3 regions of the Paenibacillus sp. NRS-1760 genome follow, and region 3 is predicted to be linked to each of the others. Evidence: riboswitches for the same ligand, from Rfam matches in the RefSeq annotation. Region 3 holds a riboswitch; each other region holds the start of a gene.

Region 1 (4,076 bases), on a different contig from region 3:
TATGGCAGCTCGAAGAGCTGGACTGTTCCAAATGAAATTCAAGCTATAGCCTTGGAAAAGCCGTGCCAAAGCCGTTGCTAGATACGTATGATACTGCAAAAAAAGCAGATCATGCAGGAGGCATACGAATAGATGGCACCCATTAAAGTTGCAATTGTAACACCAGGCTCCTTCCCGATTCCTTCATCAGGGAGCAGCTCGGTTGAGCGAGTGGTAGAGAAATTTGCCCCGCTGCTTAAGCCTTACGCGGAACCTCGTATATTTGGAAGACTGAGCAAGCGATTGCCTCGTCAAGGACAATTTAACGGTGTTGTATGTGAACGGTTTGCAGCGGGCAATAAGCAGCGATATATTCAAGAGGTAGGGCGTGCGGTTCACCGTTTTTCTCCTCACGTCATCGACGTCGAGAATCGTCCCCAATTTGTTCTGACGATGAAGCGATTGAATCCAGGCAAACGAGTCTGGCTTTATTTGCATTCCTCCACCTTCATTTCACCCTCCTATATTTCTTCTGCAAACTTGCATAAGTGCTTGCAGGCAGCAGATAGAATCATCGTAAATAGCGAGTTTCTAAGGCGAATTGTAGTGTCGAAAGCGCCAGAGGTCGCTTCGAAGCTGCGAGTCATTTATCCTGGGGTAGATACGGGCAGGTTCCCTTCACAATATTCCTCCGAAGGAGCCGCTAAACGGGAGAGTTTAAGGCAAAAGAGAGGATTGAATGGTAAAAAAGTGGTGCTTTTTATGGGGAGGCTTATTCCGCTTAAGGGCGTTCATCATCTTCTCAATATCGTGCCGCAGCTTGCCAAAAGCCATCCGGAGCTCGTCGTTATCATCGTAGGGAGCCCATTTTATGGCTCGCATCGCAAAACGGCTTATGCTCGCAAGCTTGAACAGCTTGGACGCAAATGTCCGGGTCATGTTCGTTTTGTGCCCTACGTGCCGCATTCGGAAGTGCCCAGCTGGATGCTCGTTGCCGATGTAGCGGTCGTTCCATCTGGACAGAGGGAGGCATTTGGGCTCGTTAATGTCGAGGCGATGTCCTGCGGCGTTCCGGTAGTCGCAACACGTGCAGGCGGAATGAAAGAAATTATCCGTAATGGCGAAACGGGCTATTTGGTCAATCAGCTTCATATCGAGCGAGAGCTGCGAGAAAAGCTGCATCTGCTGCTTCGCGATAAACAGCTCAGGCAGAAGCTGGGGCGCCGCAGCCGCGAGCGTGTGGAGCAGACATTTACATGGCGTCACACCGCTGATCGATGGGTAAGGCTGCTGAAGGAAAGCGGACTGTAGCAGGCTGTGTTTTTCCGCGGTTTGGAAAATAGAGGGTTGACACCCTTCTTTACTAAACGGTATAGTCAAACAAGGAAATCCACTAGGGGCGCCGTAATGGCTGAGATAAAGCGAATCGCTTTGGTCCCTTTGAACCTGATCTGGGTTATGCCAGCGTAGGAAAGTGGGATTGTGCGTTTATGCTTTGCGCGTGAAAGCTCTGCCGGAATCTGCTGAAGCCTCAGCTTATGCGGCAAGACTTTATCTGCTTAAGGGGAACCCTTGCAAGATAACACTCGCATGACGACACTCTTCGACCGCTCCTTTGCTGGAGCGGTTTTTTTGTTTGGCGCCAGTGAATCGATAAAGCTTTGTGGCCGCCATGCACGCTCCAGCAATTGCAGCTCTTGTAGCAGCCTAGCTACTTGTATAGCAGCGGTGTTTTAAACTTTCTCATATGCTTGCGTATGCCTCCAGGAGGAATTCTATTATTCCATTAGGAGGTTTTTGTTATGTCTATTTTTTCTACTCCGCTTCCGGGCAGCCGCAAGGTGTACGTCGAGGGCTCAAAGGGAAACATCCGTGTTCCGATGAGAGAAATTGCACTTGAAGCTAGTACTGGCAGAAATGGTGAAGAGCTGCCGAATGAACCTGTAAGAGTTTATGATGCAAGCGGTCCTTATACCGATGAAACGTATGAGGCAGATGTTCGGCGTGGTTTGCCCGGTATTCGCAGCGAATGGATTTTGCAGCGTGGTGATGTAGAGCCCTATGAGGGCAGGGAAATCAAACCTGAGGATAATGGATTTATTTCGGCTGAAAAAGCAGAGCAGCGAGGCGCTGAACGATTCCCGGGGTTAACGAGGAAACCGCTTCGTGCCAAAACAGGGCAAAATGTTACGCAGCTTCATTACGCCCGCAAAGGGATCATTACTTCTGAGATGGAATACATCGCTATTCGCGAAGGGATGAGTGCAGAGTTTGTGCGCAGCGAAATCGCGGCCGGCCGTGCCATTATTCCAACGAACATCAACCATCCAGAAAGTGAGCCGATGATTATTGGGCGGCAGTTTCACGTTAAAATCAATGCTAATATCGGCAACTCTGCTGTAGCATCTTCGATTGAAGAGGAAGTGGAGAAGATGACTTGGGCGACGCGCTGGGGAGCCGATACGATTATGGATTTGTCCACGGGGAAAAACATCCATACGACGCGGGAGTGGATCGTGCGGAATTCACCAGTTCCAGTTGGCACAGTGCCCATTTATCAGGCGCTGGAGAAAGTGAACGGCAAAGCAGAAGACCTTTGCTGGGAAGTATTCCGCGATACGCTTATTGAACAAGCCGAGCAGGGCGTTGATTATTTTACGATTCATGCTGGTGTGCTGCTGCGCTATATACCACTCACGGCAAAGCGCGTTACGGGCATTGTCTCGCGAGGCGGATCAATTATGGCAGCTTGGTGCCTGGCACATCATAAGGAGAATTTCCTATATACGCATTTTGAAGACATTTGTGAAATTATGAAAGCATACGACGTATCATTCTCGCTCGGTGACGGCCTGAGACCCGGTTCTATAGCAGATGCCAATGACGCTGCTCAGTTTGCTGAGCTGGATACGCTTGGTGAGCTAACGAAGATTGCATGGAAACATGATGTACAAGTGATGATTGAAGGCCCTGGCCATGTGCCTATGCATTTGATCAAAGAAAATATGGATCGTCAGCTGGAAGTATGCGATGAAGCGCCTTTCTATACATTAGGACCGCTAACGACCGATATCGCGCCAGGCTATGATCATATTACTTCGGCAATTGGAGCTGCGATGATTGGATGGTTCGGCACGGCGATGCTTTGTTATGTAACACCGAAGGAGCACCTTGGGCTCCCGAATAAGGAGGATGTGAAGGAAGGCGTTATTACTTACAAAATCGCAGCGCATGCGGCTGACTTGGCGAAAGGGCACCAGGGAGCGAAGCTGCGTGATGATGCATTGTCCAAAGCGCGATTCGAGTTTCGTTGGCGTGATCAATTCCATCTGTCGCTTGATCCAGAGCGTGCGATGGCTTACCACGATGAGACGCTTCCGGCAGATGCAGCTAAATCTGCTCATTTCTGCTCCATGTGCGGGCCGAAATTTTGCAGCATGCGAATCACTAAAGATATAAGAGAGTATGCCGCGCAAAACGATATGGAAACAACGGAAGCCATTGAAGCGGGAATGAAGGAAAAATCAGATGCATTCAAGGCGGCAGGGAGCAAGATTTATGGTTGATTCTGTTCTTGATGCTTTTGCAGATCGTTATTCGAGGCAAACGAGATTTGCTTTGATTGGAGAGGCAGGCCAGCGGAAGCTGGCCGATGCCTCGGTGCTTATCGTCGGTGTAGGCGCATTAGGAGCTTCGCTTGCGCAGCATATGGTAAGAGCCGGTGTCGGGGAAGTTAGGCTGGTAGACAGGGATTTTGTTGAGCCGAGCAACTTGCAGCGCCAAATGCTTTTTGACGAGGCGGACGCGCTGGCTGTGATGCCCAAAGCAGTGGCAGCTGCCAGTCGGCTTCGCCAAATTAACAGCAGTGTAAACATTATGGCGACAGTAGCGGATGTGAATGCACAGAACATCGGGTTTCTAGCCGGAGGCGTTCATCTCGTCCTTGATGGGACGGATAATGCAGCGACAAGGCTGCTGGTCAGCGACCAATGCTTTAGTCAGCGAATCCCATTTGTTTATGGCGGTGTGGCTGGGGCGCAGGGCATGCAGGCAACATTAGTTCCTGGAGATACATCTTGCTTGCGCTGCTTAATCGG
Region 2 (4,076 bases), on a different contig from region 3:
GGCGAGGATGGTGAAACAATTCCAATGGTATCTCCGGGTTTTAGTTTATCGGGTTTCAAATGTAAGGATGTCAAGGAATAACCCTCCTAATCATTCTTTTTAAATAAATATATACAAATATTTGTAAGTTCTCAATCACTCTTACAATAAAAAAAAGCTGCCATTACGGCAGCCAATCACTCGAACTCAATACTCACATACAATAGGATTGTAGATTCCTCATCCTTTTTCGAGTTTTCACTCCACTGAGATTAAATAGACTTCATCCGATTATTCCTTGGATTATGCTCTACTTCTGCAAGCCCCAGCTTCTCCATCAATGGTGGAAGATACATTCCGAATCTGCCGCGCAACCCTTTTTTCAATCCATACCAGCCGCCAATCGGGTTTTCAGACGAGCGTCCCCATGCTTCAATAGTGCCCTCTTTAGCAGGCTTCTGCTCATCGGCGCTGCCAAGCTCAATCCAGTCACCATGTTGTTTGAGCATCGCGCTTAAGTCATCAATGCAGCGGAAATCATAATGCAAGACCGTCTTCCCAACTGTGCATACTAAAATTTCTTTACCATCTTTTTCATCCTTATAAATTTCATATTCAGATGTCTGAGGGGGTGTTTTTAATTTCCATGGGTTTTCTTTTGTACCTTCTGCCAACGCCATATGTATTCGCTCCTTTTGTAATCCACTCTTATTATGTACTTTATCTTTCAGATATCCTTCAGATGCTACTACATTCGATAAAAAAATTACTTTTCCTTTATGACGCAGTAGCACAGCAGCCGCTCGATGAGTTCAGTTTTACTTCTAACGGACATAGAGTCCGTTATTTGGCAGAAATCGCAGCCTTTTATAACGATTAGAGCCAAATAACGGCCTTCATGTCCGCAACTACGGCCAATAAGAGAGAAATAAAGCAAATAAGGCATCTGATGTCCGTTATTATCATAAACAACTTCCGCTTACGAAAGAATCTCCCACTTCGCCCATATTTCTTGCGGATTCAATTCGTATATATCATTTTCTCTAAACATCAACTGATGCATAATGAACTCTCTGCGAATGGTTGCGAAGTCGTCATGATAACCTTTGATAAATTCGTTAATTTCCTTCTCTGTATACTGTTTCCCTCTCGTCAAATGAGAAACCATATGCTGAAGCACGATCAATTTTTTCTTATGCTGAGCCGGCATATGCTTCAGCTTACCCTCAGCTGTAAAAAAGTTGCGGATGACTGAATCCTTCAGTTTCTTATTGCTATCCTCCATGTTGTCCACTCCCTTCTCTGTACCTGCATTCCGATAAATGAGCTCCGCCGCCGCATTAGCGTTGCTCTTAATAAAATAATGGTTCAACGAAAAATAAATCGTGTTTTTCTCTCTGCGTTCATTAATTAAGCTGGCCTCTCTTAATTTGGTCGCATGATGCGTAATCGTAGCAGGAGTCACGCCTAATTTCTCTGCGAGCACCTGTCCATTAAGCTCACCTTCAGCCAGCATAATCAACAATTTAATTCTCGTCGAATCGGATAATGCCTTATGATAGGCTACCACCTTATCTAATTGCACCGTTCGCCACCTCTTCCTCCACCAAACAAATTTAACTAATGTCTAATTAGATATTTATCTAATAAGATAATAATACGCCACCTATTATTTGTCAAACACAATAATCTTGAAAATACAAACAGTAAGCTTGGCGCATAAAAAAAACTGACAGGTCTCTGCCTGCCAGCATGAAATAAACTCCCCTTACTCAACTACCATGCATCGTTAATTTTCCGAATACAGGTTGTCGTCATCCGCAATGCTCTGAATATCCTCCGAGCTTATGCTGAAATAACCATAGCCCTCTGCCTGCTGTTTCTTTAACGCTTTTTCTTTAAAAAACTTGGGGCTGCCCTCGCCTGCATCCTCATCATAAACGAGCAGAATACCGTCCGTTTTCCGAAACAGCAGCTCGTCCCTAGCCGTAAACTGCCAAATGCCATTATACGGCTGGTTGCTGACCGAAGCGTAATAATCGACCCCTTTTAAAACCTGCTGATAAAACTCCTTTTTATCATCCTTCCATTTCTCTTCCGGATTGCTGTATGCCGAAATAATTGAAAGTCTCAAATGAGGATAAATTTCCTTCAGCGCAATCACGACCTCGCACGCCCACAAATCCACGCCATATTGACCCGGGGTAATCACCCACTCAAGCCCATCTTCTATAAGCGGAACCAGCTTGCCTGTCAGCGCTTTTTTTATATAAACAATGCCCTCATGCTTCTGGCTAAAAATATTAAGTTCATGCGCTCGGTAGCCCGTTACGAGTAAATTTTTCATTTGTCCAACGCCTTTTCGGATAATTATGGTTTACATCTATCCAGTGTATGCTATAGTAGAAAAAATACAAATTGCATATAAACCTATTTATTTCACTAGGGGAGCCTACCGGCTGAGATGGAGCAACTGCTCCGGACCCTTGGAACCTGATCTGGATCATTCCAGCGGAGGGAAGTGGAGCAGCAAAGCATTCATCCATGCGCGCAAGCCTTGTGTGATCGTTAGACCCGCTCATTTCCCCTCGGAAATGGGTGGGTCTTTATTTGTTTACGGAGGGATGCGTATTACAGCTATAATCTCACTTCACCAAGTAAGCTACACCTACGACAAGCTTGCTGAAACATCTATACTGTCTAATCTTTCGCTTCAAGCCTACTCAGGTGAGTTTGTCTCTATCATCGGTGCTAGCGGCTCAGGCAAAAGCACTCTCTTTAAGCTCATGGCCGGATTGCTTCAGCCTAGCCTAGGTGAAATTAGGCTGCATGGCAAGCCTGCCCCCAATCGTCTCGGCAAAATTGCTTATATGCCGCAAAAGGATCTTCTTCTGCCATGGAGAACAATACTCGGCAATTGTCTGCTTCCACTTGAGCTGGCACGCAGCAATCCCCATTATACCACGATCCAAATCATAGAGCTGCTTGCTCGCTTCGGACTGGCAGGCTATGAACAAGCTTACCCTGACGAGTTGTCAGGCGGCATGCGACAGCGGGCAGCTTTTCTGCGCACGCTAGTAACCGGACAAGAGCTGCTGCTGCTGGACGAACCGTTTGGCGCGCTTGATGCCATGACCAAACGCGGCATGCATAAGTGGCTGCTCGAGCTGTGGAGCGATCTTGGAATAACAGTACTCTTTATCACACATGATCTTGAGGAAGCGATATTGCTGAGCGACCGCATTTATTTGTTGCCAGGTGCTGCTAGCGAAGCGCAAGGGATACAGGAAATAGTCGTTCCTTTGCCGAGACCAAGACACTATGAGCAAAATTATGAACCCGACTTCATCAAGCTGCGGCAAGATTTGGAGCGAAGACTGCATGCGCAAACCTCTAATTAACCAGTGGCTGAGCCATTACGGACTATTTATACTGCTGCTCTTTAGCTTACTGCTCGTTTGGCAAGCGGTCGCACAGCTCGGATTGGTTCCACCCTACATACTGCCGTCACCTAGCTCAATAGCTCAGGCATTAATCGAAGATGGCCATCTGCTGCTTGGCAAACATCTGCTGGCTACGCTTAAAGAAGTGTCCCTCGGTTTTCTATTGTCGATTATTATTGGGACTACGCTCGCAGCAGGCATGTACACTTTCCGAATACTGGAGAAGGCGCTGTACCCGTTTGTCGTCATCAGTCAGACCATCCCGCTTATCGCTCTGTCGCCAATTTTCATTATGTGGTTTGGCTATACGATTTGGAGCAAGGTCGCTGTTGTTTTTTTGACTGCTTTTTTCCCTATCGTTGTGAGCACCTATGACGGTCTTAAGAAAAGCGGTAGCGAATATGAAGAGCTGCTGCTGACAATGGGAGCAACTCGCTGGGGTATTTTCCGAAAAATACAAGTCCCCATCGCCCTACCGTCCTTCTTCTCAGGACTTAAGTTATCGATCGTTTATTGCGTTGTCGGCGCCACCATCGGTGAATGGCTTGGAGGCAGTGAAGGCCTAGGCTACTATAGCCGCCGAATGTCCAGCAATTTGAACGCTGATTCCATGTTTGCATCCGTTTTTCTGCTATCCCTCATTGGCATCTTATT
Region 3 (4,076 bases):
TTCGGCCACAACTGCACTGAGTACGCTGTAAGAGGCCGCAATTTTCAAGCCGGAAAACAAATGAACAATCGCATGAGGAAGCTCCAATCTCCAGAACAACTGCCATTTGCGAATGCCGATCATTTGCAAATAATTACGAAGCTGCGCATCGGTGTTCATGAGGCCGCTCAGCATGGCAACTGTGATCGGGAAGAAACACACCATGATCACAAGCAGCACCTTTGGCAGCATTCCATAACCTAGCAGCATCGTCAAAATTGGAGCGATCGCAATGATGGGAACGTTTTGCGACAGCACGAGCAAGGGGTATACTGCCGATCGAACCCCAGGAATTAAATGCAGCAAAGCGGCGAGCACGAAGCCCACCGCCGATCCTCCCACAAAGCCGAGCAGCATGATTTTCACCGTTGCTCCCGTATGCATCATTAACCTTGGCCAAATTTGGATGGCCTCTTGTACAATTGAAATTGGTGATGGAAACTCCCATTGTTGAAATAATCCAAGCCATGCAGCTGCCTGCCAGCAGACGAGCAGCACGATCAGCAGTGCTGCCGGCTTCCAAATTTTCGGCCAAATCGATTTCTTATTGCCCATCTGGATATTTCTCCAGCAGCCTGCCCATGGAAGCGCCGTTTGCCGGATTGTAGTAAATTTTAATTTGTGAAATAACGGACGGGCAGCCCATCTCCGCCATCGCCTCGCTCATCGACTGCACGACGCTGAGCAGATGGCTCAGCTCACCCTCCATCGTCGTTTCAAGCGGTGCTACACGATAAGGAACACCTGCCGCTTTAATGATTTCAATTGCACGATCCACGTAAGGAATAACACTTTCGCCGCCTGGCGTTGTCGGTAATATTTGAATACTTACTAATGCGTTTGCCATTTGATTTCCTTCTTTCTCATCGTTGTAAGTGAGAGTGGGCTTTCCCGCCCTCCATATGTTCGAATAGCTTATTGTGGTAAAAATTCGTTCGTAAATGCCTTCTCCGCTTCAAGCTCCTTCTCCAGCAGCTTGTGCTCAAACATCCATGCCGCATAGTTTTCCCATACGCTTAACTTCTGTTCGCCCCAGCGCGGCGCGTCATCTTGATATTTGGAGCTTAACCATTTTTGGCTGGCGCGCACAAGCTCTGCGTTCAAATCCGGCTCTGCTTTTATTAAAATTTCTGCTGCATCCTCCGCATTGCTGATCGCGTATTGGTAGCCCTTGGATACGGCAGCAGTAAACGCTTTGACTGTTTCCGGCTTATTCTTAATCAAATCTTCGTTCGTCACGATTACCGGCGTATAATAATCCAGTTTGTCGCTGTAGTCTGTTAAATAAACCATATTGATCTTCTCGCCGCGCAGCTCTGCTTCCACGCCAGTCCATGCGTAGTAAATCCATGCAAAATCAATATCCCGTTTCACTGCTGTAAAAAAGTCGCCGTCGCCGATGCTTATCATATTTACTTTGCTCACATCTGCACCCTTCTCCTGCATAAGCGATTGAATGACCGCCTCCTCAACAGGAGCGCCCCAGCCGCCATACGTTTTTCCTTCAAATTTCTCAGGTGAATCGATTCCCTTTGCAAGCGGAGAAGCAAAACCTGAGGTGTTGTGCTGAATGACAGCGGCGATCGATACGAGCGGCACGCCGGCAATTCTCGCCATCGTGACTGACTCCTGATAGCTTACGCCAAACTGCACATTGCCCGAAGCGACCATTTGATCGGCACCGCTTTGTCCTGGTTGAATAATTTCAACATCCAAGCCTTGCTCCTTAAAAAAACCTTTATCTCTAGCTACATAAAGTCCGGTATGATTCGTATTTGGTGTCCAGTCGAGTACAACCTGCACCTTCTCTAGCGGCTTGTCCGCTGTTCCCTCTTGCTCTTTCGGCTGTTCGCCCTTGTTCCCAGCGCCACCGCCGCAGCCTGCCAGCGCCAATACGAACACTAGCATCGCGGCCACGATTTTCCACGACAAATGCCCTGTTTTTTTCTGATTCATGATGTTGTTCCCCTCTCCATGCTTCGATTCTTATAGGCGACGACTCCTCGTAGTATCCGGTTCCATGGCTGCATCATTCTAATCGCAACAAAAAAAAGCGTCCCCCTAATCCGGAGGACGCCATATCATTGGCTGTGCAGCTGTTTATACAGCAAATGCTTGATCAATTTGATCTCGCCTGCTTGCTAAACAGAGCTTCTGTCCCTACGCTGGCATTATCCAGATCAGGTTTAACGGGTCGGAATTGTATAGAAAATCCCCTCTCAGCCGGCCTAACCAGCTCCCCGGAACATATTCGGTTTCGTCAATACCATTCATTGTATAGCAAAACCCGCATTTAATGCTAGTTTTTTTTGAAAATGATTATCATCAAGCCGCGATACTCATCCTCTTACTATGCGGCAGCCAGAACGTGCAGCTCCTGCACCCGCTGTCATTGCCCTAGATCAACATGCTCATCCAGCCATTCAACCTTTGCTTCTTCAGCAGCCTTCGAACCTTCTAAGTCTGCCGTATCTTGGATCTCTACTGCAGAAGCAAGGCGTCCATATACGAGCAAATAAGCAGCTGTCAGCTCTTTTGACATCTCTTCAGACGTTAGCCGCTCTAGCAGATGGATGTATTCTAGCTGCTCCTGCGGTTTATTATCCGCACGTGTAATCTTCACATAGGTAAAACCAGCCTGCAAATAAAGCTGGCTAACTTGTTCTGCTGAGTACTGTGATGCCGCTTGATGCTGTGCTTGTGCATTAGCAGGATCTAAATATTGCCGAATATTGTCGAAATAATAACGATTGGCAAAACACCCGACTAGCCAGCCGCCAGGCTTTAGAAGACGAACTAGACTTTTCATTGCTTGCGGTGTCCCGTATGCATGAGCATCTCCGATTACGATGCCGTCAAAACCTTCAGCAGGCAGCCTCCAATCCTTCGGATCATTCGAGCGGAATACGGTAATTCCCGAAGCTTCTGCTACTCTAGCCGCCAGCTCGTTACGTTCAACTCCGTACCATATTGCGGTTGGGAAATGCTTTTTCATATGCAATATCGTAGCTCCGCAACCGCAACCTATTTCCATAATCGAGCAATTCTCGCGTCTGTACTCATACGATTCCCGCTCAATTACGGTGCTTAAATCCATTCGTATATACGTTGCATCACCAGGGTCAAAGCCCCATTTGGACATAAAAACAATAGCATTTTTTCTGAAGTTTTGTACATATTGTTCTGGCTCTGAGCTAAAGGAGATGCTCCCGTAATGATGAATAAACGTATCGCCGCACAGCATCAGCTTATATCCCGCCAGCCGGAGCCGCAGGCTATAATCATCATCTTCAAAATTGCCGATTCCGAAGATCTCGTCGAGCGATCCCGTTTTCTCCCATGCTTCTCTCCGCAGCAGAAGGCAGTAGCCGACCAGCTTCACGCGCTCCTCCCATTTTGTTCTGTCAGGGTTGGCATGCAGTGCCGAAGCAAACAGCTCCATTTCATCTATCGTCGTATAGGTGACCGGGATCGTCGTCCAGTAGGAAGCCGAATTCGTAACGGGGCTGACCGCCCCGATTCGTTCATCACTAAATAAGCAGCGCTTGAGACCGTCAAGCCAGCTTGGCGTTACGATTGTATCGTTATTTAGCAGCAGCAGAAGATCGCCCGAGGCCGCGGCCATTCCTTGGTTGCAGCCCTTAGGAAAACCAGCATTGCAGCCATTGTCGATTACGATGATATCGCTCTCGCTTTTAGCCCATTTTACCGTATCATCCGTCGAACCATTATCTACAATAATCAGCTCATAGCTGCCTCTCTGCGTATGTCTCCGAACACTCTCCACACATTGCTTCGTGTATTCAAGCTTATTGTAGGTAACGAGAATAATGCTTGTCATGCAGCTATTGGCATCGCTCACGCGTATCCTCCTCAAGCAAGTATAAACGGCTTACTTACCTATAAAATATGTCAGCCTATCCGCTTGGGTGAGCACTGTGCGCAACTTTCAATCATGCTGCCTTTTTGTATTTCTTGCGTATTCCGACGAAAAGCATAAGCAGCGGCAGCACGATTTGAAATAAAGGGGCAATCTT

What was found. Region 3 has a riboswitch for thiamine pyrophosphate ahead of ACIFSR_RS03860 (ABC transporter substrate-binding protein). Riboswitches for the same ligand answer to the same signal wherever they lie in the genome.
Region 1: another riboswitch for thiamine pyrophosphate. It lies ahead of thiC (phosphomethylpyrimidine synthase ThiC); the one in region 3 lies ahead of ACIFSR_RS03860 (ABC transporter substrate-binding protein).
Region 2: another riboswitch for thiamine pyrophosphate. It lies ahead of ACIFSR_RS00880 (ABC transporter ATP-binding protein); the one in region 3 lies ahead of ACIFSR_RS03860 (ABC transporter substrate-binding protein).

Annotation. Positions count from the first base shown of each region.
Region 1 is NZ_JBITPK010000026.1:11,194-15,269, reverse strand. It holds gene ytvI (sporulation integral membrane protein YtvI) at 1-49, shown strand, start outside; gene ACIFSR_RS33375 (glycosyltransferase family 4 protein) at 133-1,290, shown strand; TPP riboswitch at 1,365-1,469, shown strand; gene thiC (phosphomethylpyrimidine synthase ThiC) at 1,782-3,545, shown strand; gene ACIFSR_RS33365 (ThiF family adenylyltransferase) at 3,538-4,076, shown strand, end outside.
Region 2 is NZ_JBITPK010000005.1:52,011-56,086, forward strand. It holds gene ACIFSR_RS00860 (S66 family peptidase) at 1-74, opposite strand, end outside; gene ACIFSR_RS00865 (DUF6855 family protein) at 252-659, opposite strand; gene ACIFSR_RS00870 (metalloregulator ArsR/SmtB family transcription factor) at 959-1,564, opposite strand; gene ACIFSR_RS00875 (DUF1273 domain-containing protein) at 1,769-2,326, opposite strand; TPP riboswitch at 2,414-2,516, shown strand; gene ACIFSR_RS00880 (ABC transporter ATP-binding protein) at 2,604-3,380, shown strand; gene ACIFSR_RS00885 (ABC transporter permease) at 3,361-4,076, shown strand, end outside.
Region 3 is NZ_JBITPK010000006.1:296,547-300,622, forward strand. It holds gene ACIFSR_RS03850 (ABC transporter permease) at 1-594, opposite strand, end outside; gene ACIFSR_RS03855 (thiamine-binding protein) at 584-886, opposite strand; gene ACIFSR_RS03860 (ABC transporter substrate-binding protein) at 955-1,995, opposite strand; TPP riboswitch at 2,180-2,292, opposite strand; gene ACIFSR_RS03865 (glycosyltransferase) at 2,429-3,901, opposite strand; gene ACIFSR_RS03870 (GerAB/ArcD/ProY family transporter) at 3,993-4,076, opposite strand, start outside.